Regions from separate parts of the Kitasatospora sp. NPDC089797 genome, predicted to be linked through region 1. Evidence: riboswitches for the same ligand, from Rfam matches in the RefSeq annotation. Region 1 holds a riboswitch; each other region holds the start of a gene.

What was found. A riboswitch is a leader RNA that binds a small molecule or an ion and turns the genes downstream of it on or off. The one in region 1 is predicted to bind S-adenosylmethionine.
Region 2: another riboswitch for S-adenosylmethionine. It lies ahead of AB0O91_RS23155 (aminotransferase class V-fold PLP-dependent enzyme); the one in region 1 lies ahead of thrC (threonine synthase).
Region 3: another riboswitch for S-adenosylmethionine. It lies ahead of AB0O91_RS12545 (IclR family transcriptional regulator); the one in region 1 lies ahead of thrC (threonine synthase).

The regions. Positions count from the first base shown of each region.
Region 1 is NZ_JBFBGS010000027.1:4,653-8,490, forward strand. Features, by position in the region: gene AB0O91_RS22365 (trehalose-6-phosphate synthase) at 1-1,190, opposite strand, end outside; gene AB0O91_RS22370 (glucosyl-3-phosphoglycerate synthase) at 1,240-2,244, opposite strand; SAM riboswitch class I at 2,394-2,529, shown strand; gene thrC (threonine synthase) at 2,547-3,838, shown strand, end outside.
Region 2 is NZ_JBFBGS010000028.1:42,827-46,664, forward strand. Features, by position in the region: gene AB0O91_RS23155 (aminotransferase class V-fold PLP-dependent enzyme) at 1-1,266, opposite strand, end outside; SAM riboswitch class IV at 1,318-1,435, opposite strand; gene trpD (anthranilate phosphoribosyltransferase) at 1,578-2,654, opposite strand; gene AB0O91_RS23165 (hypothetical protein) at 2,774-3,199, opposite strand; gene AB0O91_RS23170 (heme-copper oxidase subunit III) at 3,596-3,838, shown strand, end outside.
Region 3 is NZ_JBFBGS010000013.1:57,226-61,063, reverse strand. Features, by position in the region: gene AB0O91_RS12550 (SDR family NAD(P)-dependent oxidoreductase) at 1-429, opposite strand, end outside; gene AB0O91_RS12545 (IclR family transcriptional regulator) at 585-1,298, opposite strand; SAM riboswitch class I at 1,518-1,660, opposite strand; gene AB0O91_RS12540 (FAD-dependent monooxygenase) at 1,804-3,381, opposite strand; gene AB0O91_RS12535 (PadR family transcriptional regulator) at 3,378-3,838, opposite strand, start outside.

The DNA of each region.
Region 1 (3,838 bases):
GGGTTGACCAGGGCCACGTCGGCCAGCCGGTAGGCGGCCAGGGACCGCGGGAAGTCGTCGTCGACGTGCAGGATCAGCGGTTTCCAGCCGGGGGTGGCGAACTCCGCGTCGATCTCCTCGGCGAGGCGCCGGACCGCGGCCGTGTAGTCGCGGTACTCGGCGAGGTCGGTGCGGGACGGGTAGGCGAAGGCGATGTGGACCACCCGGTCGTGCCACTCGGGGCGGGTGCGGAGCAGGTGCCGGTAGGCCTGGAGGCCGCGGACGATGTTCTTGCTCAGCTCGGTGCGGTCCACCCGGACGACGGTGCTCCGGTCGCCGACGGCGGCGCGCAGGGCGGCGAGGCGCTCGTCCACGTCCGGGCGGTGGGCGCGCTCGCGCAGGAAGTCGGCGTCGGCGCCGAGGGCGTGGACGCCGAGCCGGGTGGTGCGGCCGTCGTGCGTGACGGTGAGCGCCTCGTGGTCGACGGTGGCGCCGAGGAGGTCCGCGCAGCAGGCGGCGAAGGCGCGGGCCCAGCGCTCGGTGAGGAAGCCGGCCCGGTCGGCGCCGAGGATGCCGGTCAGCACGGCCCGGGCGACGTCGTCGGGGAGCAGCCGGTAGTACTCGGGCGGGGCCCACGGGGTGTGCGAGAAGTGGCCGATCCGCAGGTCGGGGCGGGCCGCCCGGAGCAGGGCCGGGGTGAGCGAGAGGTGGTAGTCCTGCACCAGGACGGCGGCGCCGGGGGCGGCCTCGGCGGCCAGGGCGTCCGCGAAGGCGGTGTTGTAGGCCTGGTAGGCGGCCCACTCGGTGCGGAAGCCGGCGTCGAAGGAGGGCGCGGTGGGGGTCGCGTAGAGCAGGTGGTGGACGAACCAGAGGGTGGAGTTGGCGACGCCGTTGTAGGCGCGGGCGAAGGTCTCCGGGTCGATGTCGAGCATCCGGACGGCCTGGCCGCCGACGTCGTGCCCGGCCCGGTCCAGGCGGCCGGCGGGGGCCTCCCGGGCGGCTCTGCGGTCGGCGTCGTTCAGGGCGGCGCAGACCCAGACGGCGTCGGGGTCGTCGATCGCGGAGAGGCCGGAGACCAGGCCGCCGCCGCCGCGGCGCAGGGTCAGCGTGCCGTCGTCGGCCGTGCTGAAGGACACCGGTCCCCGGTTGGAGGCCACCAGCACGGGGGCGGTGCCGGTCGCACTCGAACATTCGGTCGTGAGATCGCCCATGGTTGGGATGTTGCCGTGGTGCCGGGGTGGCAAACCCCTGCGGGGGCCGTCAGTGGCGGGTGGCGTACTCGGGGAGGGTGTGCATCGGGGGGCGTTCCAGGGCCGTGACGGGGTGGGTGTGGGCGGTGAAGGCGCGGGATTCCGGGTCGCGGGTGAACTGGGTGAGGTGGGGGTGCACCAGGTCGGCGGAGGCCTTGAGGCGGTGGGCGCGGTCGAGGCGTTCCAGCGCGGTGCGGTAGATGGTGGCGGCCATCCGGCCGAGGGCCTGGCCGTCCTGGTGGCGGTGGTGCCGGACGCCGACGTCGACCTGGGCCAGGGCGTCCAGCCCGACCAGCTCCAGGGCGTCGACCAGGAGGCCGAGCTCGACGCCGTACCCGGTGGGGAAGGGCAGCCGTTCGAGCAGGGAGCGGCGGGCCGCGTACTCGCCGCCGAGGGGCTGGACGAAACCGGCGAGTTCCGGCCAGTGGAGGTTGAGCAGCGGGCGGGCGACGAGTTCGGTGACCCGGCCGCCGCCGGCCGGGACGACCGCCCCGCTCTCGGTCTCCAGCGGGCGGTCGTACATGGCCTTGACCAGCTGGAGGTGTTCGTCGGTGAGCAGCGGGCCGACGATGCCGGAGACGAAGGCCGGGTCGAACTCGCGCAGGTCCGCGTCCACGAAGCAGACGATGTCGCCGCGGGTGACCAGTAGGGAGCGCCAGAGCACCTCGCCCTTGCCGGGGACGGCGGGCAGCCGGGGCAGCACGGCGTCGCGGTGCTCCACCCGGGCGCCGGCCGCGGCGGCGATCTCGGCGGTGGCGTCGGTGGAGCCGGAGTCGACCACGACGAGTTCGTCGACCAGCGGGATCCGCTCCATCAGCTCCCGGCGGACGGTGCGGACGATGTCGCCGACGGTGGCCTCCTCGTCGAGGGCCGGCAGGACGACGCTGACGGTGCGGCCGGTGCGCCGCTTGGCCTCCAGCAGGGTGTGCACCGGCCGGTCGGCCGCGGTCCACGAGCGGCGGCGGAGCCAGGACGCCGCCTGCGGGAGGAGCGCGGGGGTCGGTTCGGCGGGCACGGTGACTCTCCTCGGCGGATCGGGGTGGAACGGGTCATCTCGCTTGGCGGACGGTCCCGTTCAGGCTTGACGCCTTCGGATACAGTCTTCGTACAGCGGTCGGACCTTTGCACGTCGGGGTCGCCGTTGAGCACCACCACAATTTCACAAGCTCATCCAGAGGGACTGAGGGAACGGCCCGTTGACGTCCCGGCAACCTTCTCGCTCGGCTGTCGTCGACAGGCCCCGGCGGGACAGGTGCCAATTCCGGCCTGTGGCGCGACCGCGCCGCGGGGAAGATGAGGAGAGAGGCCTCCGCCATCATGGCTATCACTGCGACGACTCCTTCTGGTGCCGCATCCGTTTCCGTCGACCTGGGCCCCGCCGTCGCGCTGTCCTGTCGGGAGTGCGGTACCCGCTTCCCGCTCGGCCCCAGCTTCGCCTGCCTGGAGTGCTTCGGTCCGCTGGAGATCGCCTACGAGTTCGGCAGCGAGCGCGCCGAGGAACTGCGCAAGCGGATCGAGTCCGGGCCGGCGTCCATCTGGCGCTACGCGCCGCTGCTGCCGGTGCCCGCCGACGTGGCGTCCAAGCCGAACCTCAACCCCGGGTGGACCCCGCTGGTGAAGGCGGACAACCTGGGCCGTGAGCTCGGTTTCACCGCCCAGCTGCACATCAAGGACGACTCCGGCAACCCCACCCACTCGTTCAAGGACCGGGTGGTGGCCTGCGCGATCGAGGCGGCCCGGGCGTTCGGCTACACCACGCTGTCCTGCTCCTCCACCGGCAACCTGGCCGGCGCGGTGGGGGCGGCGGCGGCCCGGGCCGGGTTCCGCTCCTGCGTCTTCATCCCGCACGACCTGGAGCAGGGCAAGGTCGTGATGGCCGGGGTGTACGGCGGCGAGCTGGTCGGCATCGAGGGCACCTACGACGACGTGAACCGCTTCTGCTCGGAGCTGATCGGGGACTCGGCCGGCGAGGGCTGGGGCTTCGTCAACGTCAACCTGCGGCCGTACTACGGCGAGGGGTCCAAGACGCTGGCGTACGAGATCTGCGAGCAGCTGGGCTGGCGCCTGCCGGAGCAGATCGTCATCCCGATCGCCTCCGGCTCCCAGCTGACGAAGATCGACAAGGGGCTGCAGGAGCTGATCAAGCTGGGGCTGGTGGAGGACCGGCCGTACCGGATCTTCGGCGCCCAGGCGGAGGGCTGCTCGCCGGTGTCGGCGGCGTTCAAGGCCGGGCGGGACGTGATCAAGCCGGTGAAGCCGGACACCATCGCCAAGTCGCTGGCGATCGGCAACCCCGCGGACGGCCCGTACGTGCTGGACATCGCCCGCCGCACCGGCGGCGCGGTCGAGGACGTCACGGACGCGGAGGTGGTGGCGGCGATCCGGCTGCTGGCCCGCACCGAGGGCATCTTCGCCGAGACCGCGGGCGGGGTGACCGTCGGGGTGCTGAAGAAGTTGGTCGAGACGGGCCAGCTCGACCCGGCCAAGGAGACCGTGGCGATCAACACCGGCGACGGCCTGAAGACCCTGGACGCCGTCTCCGAGGCCGGGATGACCGCCGTCATCCGCCCGACGCTGGACGCCTTCCACGCGGCCGGCCTCGCGTCCGC
Region 2 (3,838 bases), on a different contig from region 1:
TCGCTCGACGTGCTCGTCCGGCGTGCCCGCCCCGAAGCTCACCCGGATCGCGTTCAGGCTGCGCTCCCCCGGCAGCGAGGGCTCGGGCGCCCCGCACTCGGACGGAGCCACCTCCTCCTCCCCGAGCAGCGTCCGCACCAGCGGGTGGGCGCAGAACAGCCCGTCGCGCACCCCGATGCCGTACTCGGCGGACAACGCGGCCGAGAAGTGCGAGCTGTTCCAGCCCCGGACCACGAAGGACAGCACGCCCACCCGGGCCGACCCGGCGCCGAACAGGTTCAGCACCCGGACCTCCGGGATCTCCGCCAGCCCCGCCGTCAGCCGGTCGACCAGTTCCCGCTCCCGGGCCTCCAGCGCGTCGAAGCCGGCCTCGGTGAGCGCCCGACAGGCCGAGGCGATCGCGTAGGCGCCGATGACGTTCGGCGAACCGGCCTCGTGCCGGGCCGGGCCGGTGTGCCACTGCACCGCCACCGAGCCGTCCAGCTCCCGGGCCACCGTCCGGGTCGCCCCGCCGCCGGCCAGGTAGGGCTCGGCAGCGTCCAGCCAGTCCGACCGCCCCGCCAACACCCCGGCGCCGAACGGCGCGTAGAGCTTGTGGCCGGAGAAGGCGATCCAGTCGACGCCCAACTCCCGCACCGAGACCCGGTGGTGCGGGGCCAGCTGGGCCGCGTCCAGCACCACCCGGGCGCCGTGGCGGTGCGCCGTCGCGGTCAGCTCCGCGACCGGCCACAGCTCGCCGGTCACGTTGGAGGCGCCGGTGACGCACAGCAGCTTCGGCCCCTCGGGCGCCGCGGCCAGCGCCTCCTCCAGCGCGGCCACCGCCTCGGCCCGCGAGCGCGGCGCCCGCAGGTAGCCGACCTCCAGTCCGGCGTGCGCCCACGGCAGCAGCGAGGCGTGGTGCTCGGTCTCGAACGCGAACACCCGGGTGCCGGCGGGCACGGCGGCGGCGAGCAGGTTGAGCGAGTCGGTGGTGGCCCGGGTGAAGACCACCTGGTCGTCCGCGCGCAGGTCGAGGAAGTCCGCGACGGTCCGCCGGCTCTGCTCGAACAGGTCGGTGGACAGCTGCGACAGGTACCCGGCACCGCGGTGCACGCTGCCGTAGTACGGCGCGTACGCGGCGACGTCGTCCCACACCCGCTGGAGCGCCGGGGCGCTGGCCGCGTAGTCGAGCGCCGCGTAGCCGACCTTCTCACCGCTGGCGAGCGGCACCTGGACGTCCTGGCCGAGGACGGCGAGCGGGGCGCGGAGGTCAACGGAGACGGACATGAGGATGCACTCCTTCAGGGGTAAGGGACCCCGGGAGTGCTGATCGTCCGGTGTCCGCGCTTGTCGCACGGACGACTTGCCCGGCGACCCGGTCCTCACCCAGGGCACCCCGCCACGGACGGAGGGTTGCCGGACAGCCAGCTGGGGCTTGACGCTGTCGCTCATGACCTGGCCAAGACTCTAGGTCGGGCACGTCGGACGGTCAAACAGATATCCACCATCCGGACAGGACATTCGCCTTGGACTGAAGGGGTGCAGGCAAAGCCGAGGGCCCGGGTCGGCGGAACCGACCCGGGCCCTCGACCGCCGTCTCAGATCCGGCTGGTGGCCTCCGACCAACGCCGCAGCAGGTCCTGCGCCCGGCCCGAGTCGATCGCTTCGGCCGCCCGCTCCATGCCCGCCGCGAGCTGCTCCGTCAGCGGCGCGTCGCCGAGCTCGAGCGCGACCAGCGCCGCCGCGGTGTTCAGCAGGACGGCGTCCCGCACCGGCCCGCGCTCCCCGGCCAGCAGCCGCCGGGCGACCTCCGCGTTGTAGGCCGCGTCGGCCCCGCGCAGCGCCTCGATGCCGACCAGCTCGATGCCCACGTCCCGCGGGTCGAAGGTGGTCTCGGTGACCACCCCGTCGCGCACCACCCACACCCGCGAGGTGGTGGTGATGGTCAGTTCGTCCAGCCCGTCGTCGCCGCGGAAGACCAGCGCCGTCGCCCCGCGCCGGGCCAGCACCCCCGCGATCAGCCCGGCGAGCCGGGTGTCGAAGCAGCCGACCGCGTGCGCGGTGACCTTGGCCGGGTTGGTCAGCGGGCCGAGGATGTTGAAGGCGGTCGGCACCCCGAGGTCGCGCCGCGCGGTGGCGGCGTGCCGCATCGACGGGTGGAACTTCGCCGCGAAGCAGAAGGTCAGCCCGACCTCCTCGGCCACCTGGGCCACCCGCCGGGCCGACAGGTCCAGCGCCACCCCGAGCTTCTCCAGCACGTCCGAGGAGCCGCTGGCGGAGGAGGCCGAGCGGTTGCCGTGCTTGACCACCTTGGCCCCGGCCGCGGCCGCGACGATCGCCGACATGGTGGAGATGTTGACGGTCTTCGCCCGGTCGCCACCGGTGCCGACGATGTCGACCGCCGGGCCGGGGATGTCCAGCGGCTCGGCGTGCTCGTACATCGCGTCGACCAGACCGGCGATCTCCTCGACCGACTCGCCCTTGGCCCGCAGCGCCACCATGAACCCGGCCACCTGGACGGGGGACGCCTCGCCGCTCATGATCCGGTCCATCGCCCACGCGGTGGACGAGCGGTCGAGGTCCTCCCCCTTCAACAGCACCGTCAGGAGGTCCGGCCAGGTGCGGACCACCTGCGCGGGGTCGGTACCACCGTTCGCAGGGTTCACGTTCACCATGGCTGACTCCAGCTGTTGTCGGTTCCCCCGGTCCGGGGGACGTCCGTACGGATGGAGCCAGCCTATCGAGCGGCGGGGCCCTCCCGACCCCCTCTTCTCCAGTACTGAGACGGCACCGCTCAGCGCGTGGCCGGGGCCCGCTTGGCCAGCCGGGCCCGCAGCAGGGTGGCGACCGCCTCGGCCAGCGCCACCGGGTCGACCGGGCGGGAGATCGCGGCATCGGCCCGGCTCCAGGCGGCGAGCCAGGAGTCCTGCGGCCGGCCGATCAGCACCAGCACCGGCGGGCACCCGTAGATCTCGTCCTTGAGCTGGCGCCCGAGCCCCAGTCCGCCGGCCGGCACCGCCTCGCCGTCCAGCACGCAGAGGTCGACACCGCCCTTCTCCAGCGCCTTGAGCACCGCGGGGGTGGTCGCGCACTCCAGGTAGGACAGCTCCGGAAGATCCTCGGCGGGCCGACGGCCGAGAGCCGTCAGCACCTGCTCACGGGTGTTGCGGTCGTCGCTGTAGACGAGGACGGTGAGCGTCTCGTCGGTCGTGTACGCCATGGACCCTGCTCCCTCAAGTGTGATCCGGACCACGTTCACCTGATCCGGATGCTACTCCCGTTTCCCCCGTCGCCGGTCCCCCTCGGGCACGTTCCCCCTCAAGCCGCCGCGCCCACCGCTCACCCGACCGGAGGACGGCCCGTCACCCGGTCCGGCCCGGTCCACCCGGACGGCCGATGCGGCGCCCCCTCCCCTACAACCCGCCGCTGCGCCGTCCGGGCAACGACGCGCCGGGCAAGGGGGTCGTGGGCCCGCCAGAGGAACCGTCAGAAAAGGGACACGCCGCTGCTCAGCCCCCGCCCGGGCCTCCCACGGCCGCCCAAGCGGGCATACCGCACGCACCGGACACTCCGAGGGACACCCCCCGACGTGAAGACGGAATAAGGGACCGACATAATGTCCGTCGTGGCGACAGCAACAGCAACAGAAACCGGGCACGCGCACGGATCGGTCAATCGACCGAACATGGTCAGCGTCGGAACGATCGTCTGGCTCAGTTCCGAGCTGATGTTCTTCGCGGCCCTCTTCGCGATGTACTTCACGCTCCGCTCCGTCAAGGGAGCCGAGTTCTGGGCCGAGAAGGCGCACGCCCTCAACGTGACGTTCTCCTCGATCAACACCACCGTCCTGGTGCTCTCC
Region 3 (3,838 bases), on a different contig from region 1:
CCGGCCGCCGTCGCGCAGGCGCGGCAGCAGGCGTTGGGTGAGGAAGAACGGCGCCTTGACGTTGACGGCGATCATCCGGTCGAACTCCTCGGGGGTGAGGACCTCGATCGGGCGTCCCATGATGGTGAGCCCCGCGTTGTGGACCAGGATGTCGAGCGCCTCCTCCCCGTGCTCGCGCAGCCCGGCCTCCAGTCCGGCGGCGAGGGTGTCGACGTCGCCGGGGACGCCCAGCTCGGCGCCCACGGTGAAGGCCCGGCCGCCGGCCGCGGTGACGGCAGCGGCCGTGTCCTCGGCCGCCGACCGGTTGCTGCCGTAGTGCACGGCGACCAGCGCCCCGTCCCGGGCGAGGCGTTCGGCGATGCCCCGCCCGATGCCCCGACTGCTGCCGGTGACCAGGGCGGTCCTGCCGTCGAGCTTTCCCAGGTGCACTCCTCGGCCACGGTCCGCACACCACCTGACGCGACTGAACACCGTCGGCCTAGAGCTGTTGTGACGGCCCGTCAGGTGAGGTTGGACACCCGGGGGAACACCCCGCCGACCGATCCGTTCCCGTCCGGGGGAACACCCGGCCGCCTCCGCCCCCGTCAGGAGCGCCGCAGCGCCTCGGTGAGGTGGGCGGCCGCCTCGATGACGGCCTGGGACAGGCGGGCGCCGGGGTGACGGGTGAGCCGTTCGATCGGACCGGAGACCGAGACGGCGGCCACCACCCGGTTGGACGGCCCGCGCACGGGTGCGGAGACGGAGGCGACCCCGGCCTCGCGCTCGCCGATGGACTGGGCCCAGCCCCGGCGGCGCACCCCGGCGAGGGCGGTGGCGGTGAAGCGGGCGCCCTGGAGGCCCCGGTGCAGCCGCTCCGGCTCCTCCCAGGCCAGCAGCACCTGGGCGGCGGAACCGACCTTCATCGGCAGGGCGAGGCCGACCGGGACGGTGTCGCGCAGGCCGAAGAGGCGCTCGGCGGCGGCCACGCAGATCCGGACCTCGCCCTGCCGGCGGTAGAGCTGGGCGGTCTCGCCGGTGACGTCGCGCAGATGGGTGAGGACCGAGGCGGCGGCGGCCAGCAGGTGGTCCTCACCGGCGGCGGCAGAGAGCTCGGAGAGCCGCGGGCCGAGGACGAACCGGCCCTGCATGTCCCGTCCGAGCAGCCGGTGGTGTTCCAGTGCGACGGCGATCCGGTGGGCGGTCGGCCGGGCCAGGCCGGTGGCGTCGACCAACCCGGCCAGGGTGGCCGGGCCGGCCTCCAGGGTGCCGAGGATCGAGGTGATCTTGTCGAGCACGCCGACGCCGCTCGTGTGGTCCAGGTTCTCCATGGACGGGTACTCCAGTCTCGGTTCCCGCGAGCGAGGGGTGGGTTCGGCTCACGGGTGCTCCACGGGGTGGGGTGGGGAGCGGGGTGGTCAGCGAGGACAGGCCTGGGAAGTCGGCCGAATGCCTGCGCCGGACACGAGACGGGTACGCGAAAGGGCCGGGGCGGGAAGCGCCCGGGCGAAGGACAGCGACAGCACAGAGAGCACCGTGTCTCCTCATCTTCCCCGCGCCACGTTGGCGACAGGCCGGAGTTGGCACTGACCCCGGACGGCACGGCGCGTACTTCGGACGCCGGGTCGAACGGGGAGTTGCCGGGGCTTCGTAGGGCCGGTCCCTCCACCCCTCTGGATGATTCGCGGAGAACGATACAAGACTTCCCGGGTAGCTCGCCAAACCTTTTCCCGATCGCTACGGGCGACCCCGCCGCCGAGGCCCGACGGCGGGTCCCGGCGGCGGGGTACGGAAGCGGGTCTCGACGGAGGGTCGGCAGGGGTCCGGTCAGGCCGCCGTCGGCCGGTCCCCCGTCGCCTCGCCGAACCAGTGCCGCAGCGCCTGCGGGAGCCCGTCGGATCGGTCGGGCCGGTCGCCGTCGGCGCTGCGCAGCCACGCCGTGTGCCCGTCCGGTCGGAGCAGGACGGCGTGCAACCAGGGGTGCTCGGGGCAGCTCGCCGTGACGGTGGTCACCCGGTCCGCCCAGCCTGCCGCCGAGGACGACACCGGGATCGCCGACACCGGGATCGCCGACACCGGGATCGCCGACGACGACGCGCGGAGCGCACTGCCCCCGGTCAGGTCGAGCAGCAGGCCCCGGCCGGAGGCGAGCAGCTCGGACACCCGGGTCGGGCCCTGCCCCGTGCGCAGCGCGAGGTCCGGGGCGAGCCGGCCGAGCCAGGGGTGGGCGGTGTCGGGGTGCGTTCCGTAGCGGGTGTCCAGGCCCGTGACGGTCTCGGCGAGGGCGCGGTTGCCCGCCGAGTGGCGGGCGAGGCGGGTGAACAGGTCGACGAGCGGCCCGAGCCGGTCGTCCGCGGTGCCGAGCAGCACCTGGGCCCGGGTGTCGGCCAGCACCCGCGCACCGGCGGCGTGGCGTTCGACGTGGTAGCTGTCGAGCAGATGGGCCGGGGCGGTGCCGCGGACGGTGGCGGCGAGTTTCCATCCCAGGTTGAACGCGTCGTCCAGGGCGACGTTGACGCCGATCGCCCCGGCCGGCGGGTGGATGTGCGCGGCGTCACCGGCCAGGACGACCCTGCCCCGGACGTACGAGGCCGCCTGCCGGGCGGCGTTGCCGAACCGGGTCGTCCAGCGCGCGGCGCGCAGGTCGACGGGGCGGCCGAGCGCTTCGCCGACGGCGCTCCGGAGCAGGTCGAGGGTGACCGGTTCGTCCCGGTCCGCCGGGGGCTGCCGGTCGCCGGTGATGATCCTGACGTAGCCGGGGCGGGGGATGACGAGGACGCTCCCGCCGGGGCCGGTGCTCGTGCCGAAGGGCAGCGCCGCCGGGTCGGCGAGTTCGACGTCGCCGAGCAGGGAGAAGGCGGTCGCCGGGGTGCCAGGGAAGTCGATGCCGGTCTGTCGGCGGACGGTGCTGCGGCCGCCGTCGCAGCCGACCAGGTAGGCGGCCCGGATGCGGTGTTCGCGCCCGGCGGCGGCGACGGTCGCGGTGACGGACTCCGAGTCCTGCGCCAGGGCGCGCAGTTCGTGTCCGCGCCGGATGTCCGCTCCCAGCGCGAGCGCGTGCGCTTCCAGGACCTCCTCGACCCTGGTCTGCGGGATGCCCAGCGAGTACGGGTGGTCGGTGCGGGCGTCGGCGAGGGTGAGCGTCACCGGCAGGCCGGAGAACGCGGCGTGCGGCACCTGCCAGCCCTCGGCGATCAGGCGGTCGGCGAGGCCGCGCCGGGCCAGCAGGTCCAGGGCGCGGGCGTTGAGGTTGAATCCCCGGCAGTGGTCCGGGCGTTGCGGGTGGCGTTCGATCACGACGGTGTCGACGCCGGCGAGTCGGAGCTCGATCGCGAGCAGCAGGCCGGCCGGGCCGGCTCCGACGATCAGCACCTCGGCCGTCGGGCGGGGCCCTTGTCCGGTCATGGGATGCTTCCTTCCTCGTCCGTGGGGCGGGTCCAGGTCCAACCGCCGTCCTCCGAGCGCCGGACCTCGGGCCAGAACAGGCTGCCGTCGCGGATCTCGGCGACGGTGCGCCGGGTCCAGGCGAGTTCGGCCTCCCAGGCGTGCAGCGCGCACTCGACCTCGATCATGAACAGTCGGGGCACCTTGCCGGAGCCGACCGTGTCGGCCAGCACCGCGTTGGTCTCCTCGATCCGGCGGACCAGGTGTCCGGCCCGTTCGGTCAGGGCCTCCGCCGCGCCGTCCGGGCCGAGTGCGCCGAGGTAGGACACGGCGGCCATGAACTTGGGGTACTCCGCGACGGGCGTGCGGAGGAGTTCGTCGATCCAGCCGACGAACTCGCTCCGGCCCAGTGCGGTGGTCGCGTACACGGTGCGCTCGGGCCGGCGGCCGGCGCGGGCCGTCTCCACGGGCTCGATCC